2 regions of the Bacillus sp. T3 genome follow, and region 1 is predicted to be linked to the other one. Evidence: riboswitches for the same ligand, from Rfam matches in the RefSeq annotation. Region 1 holds a riboswitch; the other holds the start of a gene.
The links. A riboswitch is a leader RNA that binds a small molecule or an ion and turns the genes downstream of it on or off. The one in region 1 is predicted to bind thiamine pyrophosphate.
Positions count from the first base shown of each region.

Region 2: linked by a shared signal. The riboswitch ahead of thiC (phosphomethylpyrimidine synthase ThiC) and the one ahead of RGF10_RS01625 (beta/alpha barrel domain-containing protein) in region 1 are both predicted to bind thiamine pyrophosphate.

Region 1 is NZ_CP137761.1:294,024-297,237, reverse strand. It holds gene thiS (sulfur carrier protein ThiS) at 1-191, opposite strand, end outside; gene thiO (glycine oxidase ThiO) at 209-1,318, opposite strand; gene RGF10_RS01630 (thiamine phosphate synthase) at 1,302-1,715, opposite strand; gene RGF10_RS01625 (beta/alpha barrel domain-containing protein) at 1,732-1,920, opposite strand; TPP riboswitch at 2,108-2,218, opposite strand; gene gerQ (spore coat protein GerQ) at 2,434-2,934, shown strand.
Region 2 is NZ_CP137761.1:3,013,594-3,016,807, reverse strand. It holds gene RGF10_RS15500 (acetate uptake transporter) at 1-253, shown strand, start outside; gene RGF10_RS15495 (gamma-glutamylcyclotransferase family protein) at 417-1,280, shown strand; TPP riboswitch at 1,643-1,758, shown strand; gene thiC (phosphomethylpyrimidine synthase ThiC) at 1,890-3,214, shown strand, end outside.

The sequences.
Region 1 (3,214 bases):
TCGCCCGCAACAACTGGGGTGATACGATAGTTTTCTTTTACAGCAATCTCTTTGTTTAACTCGACGACAACAATTCGATCTTCGAGCTGATAGAATGCTAGTAAATCCCAAACAGTCGTAACCTGTTCTGGCAGCTCGACAATCTTTCCATTTAACTGAACCTTTTTGATTAAATCCGTTTCATTCACCATTGAAGCCCATTCCCCCTTTATGCGTATACAGATTCGCTGCGTTCCAGCTTGAACGCCTCGACCCATTTTGGATTTACCTCTCGGCCTAGCAGTAAATCGCGGACCATCATTCCCGTAACCGGAGCAAGTAGGATACCGTTTCGAGAGTGACCTGTTGCAAAAATCAAGCCGTCATGGTCTGGATGCTTGCCGATAAATGGCAACGTATCAAAGGTCTGCGGACGCAATCCTGCCCAAAAATCATGCAAGCGCATATCGGTCACACCCGGCAGCATCAATTTAGCCTTGGTGATAAGCGCCTCAATTCCACCAATCGTACATTGCTCACTCCAGTCATTTGCTACCATTGTTGCCCCAATCACAAACGTGCCATCACGACGCGGTACAATATAGCTGCCATTATGAAAAATCGTCGCTTTAAGCGCCAGCTGATCACTCTTAACTGAGATAATCTCCCCCTTGATTGGGTAAAGCTGATGATCAAATCCAGCCTGCTTAAAGAATGGGCTGCTCCATACACCACTAGCGACGACGACATACTGTGTATGAAACTTTCCTCTTGTTGTGCTAATCTCGTAACCGGTGCCACAACGCTCGATCCCCTCGACCTTCGTATACTCATAGATTGAACCACCCAGAACTTGAACACTACGGCAAAATCCGCGCGCAACTGAATTAGGAATCAAATTAACATCATCCTGAATGTAGGCGGCCCCGATAATCGTTTCACTGACCTCTGGTATTGCTTTATGTACTTCGGCAGCATCAACCCAATCCACCGTTGGCAGTGAAAGAGCCCCACTGAGCGCTTGTTTTTCCAATTGAGAATAGGCTAATTTATAAATTCCGCCTTCTTTTACCTCAAAATCAAGCCCACAAAGCTCGTGAACCTCTTTCTCTAGACTTGCATAGGCCAGTTGGCTTTCTCGGGCAAACGGGTAGAAGAGCTCAAGATCATCCGCTTCAGAGTGAGCGCCAAGCATTCCGGCTGCTGCTCCGGTCGCCTTTCTGCCAATCCGATCAGCTTCAAATACAGCTACATCCATATTTTCCTTGGCAAGATGGTAGGCGATGGACGCTCCAATAATGCCACCACCAATTACCGCTACATCAAAACTTGTTTTCATCGCTAACTCTCCTTACTTTTTCAAATAAATGTCGTGCAGTATCGGCTGGAGCAATGCTTGAAAAAATGCCAGACATCATCGCCACACCCGCTGCACCTGCTTTCTGCATTAGCCCAACCCGCTCTGGTGTAATCCCGCCAATTCCATAAACCGGAATACAAAGCTTCTTGACCATCTCCTCCAGTAACGTTAAGCCATTGGCTGGTTTACCACGCTTACAATTCGTTTCAAAGCAGTGACCATAAACAACGTAATCTGCACCATCGATTTCTGCCTGTTTCGCTTCTTCAAACGAATGAACAGATCGTCCGACGGTTAAAAGTGGATACATATTTTTAACGAGCGCCACTGGAAGCCCATGACCTGGGAGCTGGACGTTTGGAATGTTAAACAGCAACGCCAAATCCAAACGGTCATTTAAGACGATTTTTTCCAGGTGTCACTCCGATTTCTATTAACCGGTCAAGCAGCTCACTTAGCTCAGACGCTGATTTTCCCTTTTCACGGATATGGACAAAATCAACATAGTCCTGTATTTGAACAATTATCTTCACAAGCTCGGTCACGGAATGCCGGTCATCCGTTACAGCAATACATTTCACCCCAACACCTCCCTATCTAAAAATTTCAAAAAATGACTTTGTTAAAGCACTGTTGATTTTTGAGAACTCTGTTGATTGGAGCACCTGGAGCGGAAAGCAACAGACAAATTTAAAAGCCAAAAAATAAAAAAACCACTCTCCCGATAGGAAAGTGGTTGATATCCGTTGCACGTCAAAGAAACACGCACAAAAGTATGCGCCACTTCCCTACGCAGGTCCGAACCTGTTCAGGTTTTGAGGGTTTAAAAGTAAACTACTTTATTCTCAGCCCTTATCAAGGGATCCCCTAGTGATTATGTAAAAAATAGTTATTAATAAAAACAAGCTAATTATAACACAAATCAAAATTGTGGCAATAATTAAATTAAAAAGTTAACCTTAATGGTTTAACACTGCCTTTCCATCCAGTCCAATGAAAAATAGTGGTTCAATCATAATTTTCCAACTGCCTCATATTATTTAATTAGTGATTTTGTTTTATTTTTAAAAATGGCTTTTTAGGAGGGAAATTAATTGAGTTATTCAAATCCTTACTTGGATTACAGAGTATATCCTCAAGGCTACTCACCATATGGCGGGGCAGGAGGTCAAATGACCGGGTACCCAACAAGCACACCAAGCTTTGGTGCCCAAGGCGCATTCCCACCGGCAACCAGTGGTGGTGTGCCACCTGTGCCACCAACCGGGTTTCAACAGCAACAGGTTCCCCAGGCGCCTGGTCCAGGTGGCCAGCTGCCAATAGAGGAATCGTATATTGAAAATATTTTACGATTGAATAAAGGAAAGCTTGCTACTGTGTATGCGACCTTTGAAAACAACACACAATGGAATGCCAAGATTTTCAAAGGAATTATTGAAGCTGCAGGGCGGGATCACCTCATCCTTTCTGACCCGCAAACCGGCCAGCGTATACTACTGCCAATGGTCTATCTCGACTATGTAACATTTGATGAGGAAATCGAATATGAATATCCATTCGGGGCAGGACCGTTAGTCAGCAACCCTCCTCGGTAAATAAGAAATGCGTAAGGCGCACAGCCTTAGGCGACAAGCACAAGACGAGCCAGCCGAAAGGTTGTTCTTTGACCTTTTGGATGGATGGCTTGTGACCTCGAGCCGATGGCGCCTGGAGCTGGACACCCATCAAAATTGAATGCTTTCTTTACTTTAAACAAAAGGATTATCTCCTTTTCAGCGACGACAAAATAGCAAACAAAAAAGACTCTGCTCGTTTGATTGAACTATACCCTGGATAACGGACACTGATAAAAAAGTGCCCCTATCCGGGGTTTTT
Region 2 (3,214 bases), 1.9 Mb from region 1:
CATGGTATTATTCTCCATCTTTGTTTTAATTGATGTATTATTCATTGGACTTATTCTTACAACATTTGGTGTAGTTCCTGAAGTAGCACATGAAGTAGCTGCAGTTGCTGAATTATTAATCTCTTTAATTGGTTTCTATGGCGCAGGTGCAAACGTATTGAATAATCACTTTGGCCGTGTTGTATGCCCAGTAGGAAAGCCATTTGGTATTTTCAAGCCTCAATCAAAAATGAAATTAGTAAAAAATGCATAATTGATCGTTAAGCCTGGCAATGGGATTGGTTGACCTCAACGGATCCTGTTGCTAGGCTTTTTTTGTACTCCAAATCCATCACATTGGAGGGGAATAGTTTCCTTAATAGAATAATATATAAATAGATGAAAATGATGGAAACTATTTAGGAGTGAGCCTTTTAATGGTGAAAAATATCTTGGTTTTTGTATATGGAACCTTAAGAAGAAATGAAGAAAATCACTATTTACTACAAAACGAACAATGCGTCGCCCAGCAATGTTGGACAAATGGGCAATTATATGACACGACTGAAGGCTATCCAGCGTTGAAGCAATCGACTAAAGGAAAGGTATACGGTGAATTATATATCGTAGACAAGCAAAAGCTTCAGCAGCTTGATCGGTTGGAGGATTACAATGGACCTGGACAAAAAAATTTGTATAACCGAATCAAACAACAGGTTTACACTGACAATGGTGCATTCGAGGCATTTGTTTATACAATTACTACAGACTATCTAAATATCCTAGTTCGGCAAATTGATAATGGTGATTGGTGTATGCAGCATTCTTTTGTTGAGAATCCCACTTTTTATTATTTTGCGTATGGGAGCTGTATGGACGACGAAAGATTTAGATTAGATGGTGTACATCAATTCTTTCAAAATAAAAAGGGTGTTGGCATTCTAGGAGGTTATCGACTTCGCTATACGAGAAAAGTTTCGGATGGAGGAAGAGCAGATATCGTCGAGGAGGGAGGTGTTGTCGAAGGTATTGTTTATGAGGTGCCAGGTGCCTGTCTCTCTTATTTATATCGTCGTGAGGGAGTAAAGTATAATTCCTACCGTCCTGCATTAATTGACGTAACAGTCAATGGGCAGCTCTTAAAAAATGTGCTTACCTTTCTCGTCGTGAACAAGGATAAGGAAATGGCTCCACCAATTGAATATGCAAAAGAAATCATACGTGGCGGTACAGGTATCCTTAGTGATGAATACATTGAAAAACTTAAACAACAGCTAAAGGATTTTAATATAATATTGTAATCTAAAGGAGATCTTCATTATGTGAAGATCTTCTTCAATTTATAATGGTGTGAGATTACTGATTGAGTATATTTGTCCCATAATTATACAAGATAAACAAGAATAACGAACTGTTCTAGAAGGAGCTGAGGATCAGCTTGCATTTTTCAAAATATTTTTGGCCTTGGGAATCAGATGTGATGATTCAGTACCCATGGTTGCTTCCCATATTCTTTGTGGGTCTCAGTTTCCTGATGTCGATTATTTCATGGATAAGGATGAAGTAGGTATCGTCGCAATGAAAGAGAGTATTTAGGAAAATGGAAATTAAAGGTTTACAAGATGGTTGTGTTGGTTTATAGTTAATTCGTAATAATTGAAAAATTAAAAACTAGGGGTGTCCATTTAGTTGGGCTGAGAGAGAAACGCGCTTGAAGTTTCTTAACCCTCAGGACCTGATCTGGTTCATACCAGCGTGGGGAAGTTAGCATATCTAAATTGGTAATGGTTTTTTAGTTCATTGCTTAATTTTAACTAACAGCTACCGGGGTCTATCATTAGACTCCGGTTTTTTCATGCGGAAAATGAATCGGATTACGTCCTCAACATTTGGAAGGGGAGAATGTAATCATGGTAAATCATTCAGTATCAGATTTGAATCAAGCAATTTTATCTAGTTTTTCTAGAAGTAATAAGGTTTATGTAGAGGGTTCAAGACCCGATATCCAAGTTCCAATGCGCGAAATTGGATTAAGTCCGACAACTAGCATAAAAGGAGAACAGCAAAATACGCCGATTCGGGTTTATGATACAAGTGGTCCGTATACAGATAGTCAACATAATACTGACATCCAAAAGGGCTTAACTCCCCTTCGGAACAGTTGGATCAAGGAGCGCGCAGATGTTGAAGAATATATTGGGCGTGAAATTAAGCCTGAGGATAATGGGTATAAAGATAGCAGCAACCAAGAAAATATCGGGATTTTTCCTGGTTTAACAAGAAGACCACTCAAGGCGAAAAATGGGAAAAATGTTACCCAACTGCATTACGCACGTAAAGGTGTGATTACTCCTGAGATGGAATTTATTGCGATTCGGGAAAATATGGACCCAGAGTTTGTTAGAAAGGAAGTAGCGAGTGGAAGAGCCATCATTCCAGCAAATATTAATCATCCTGAAAGTGAGCCAATGATCATCGGGCGTAACTTTCATGTGAAAATCAATGCAAACATCGGAAATTCAGCGATTAGCTCTTCGATTGAAGAAGAGGTTGAAAAAATGCGCTGGGCCACTCGTTGGGGGGCAGATACGCTGATGGATTTGTCCACAGGGAAAAATATTCATACGACGCGCGAATGGATTATTCGCAATTGTCCAGTTCCAGTTGGTACAGTGCCAATTTATCAAGCTCTTGAAAAAGTGAACGGCATTGCTGAGAATCTATCGTGGGAAGTATTCCGTGATACATTGGTGGAGCAAGCCGAACAAGGGGTCGATTATTTTACGATTCATGCTGGCGTTTTGTTGCGCTATATCCCATTAACTGTGAAGCGCGTAACAGGAATTGTGTCGCGAGGGGGCTCGATCATGGCGCAATGGTGTTTAGCTCACCATAAGGAAAATTTCCTCTATACTCACTTTGAGGAAATATGTGAAATAATGAAAACGTATGACGTAGCTTTTTCGCTTGGAGATGGACTGCGTCCGGGTTCGATTGCCGATGCCAATGATGAAGCACAATTTGCTGAATTGGAAACATTAGGCGAATTGACCAAAATTGCTTGGAAACATGATGTCCAAGTGATGATCGAAGGACCAGGTCACGTACCAATGCATTTAATAAAAGAAAATGTGGATAAGCAAATGGAAATTTGTGGTGAAGCTCCATTTTATACACTTGGGCCACTAACGACGGACATCGCTCCAGGTTATGATCATATTACATCAGCAATTGG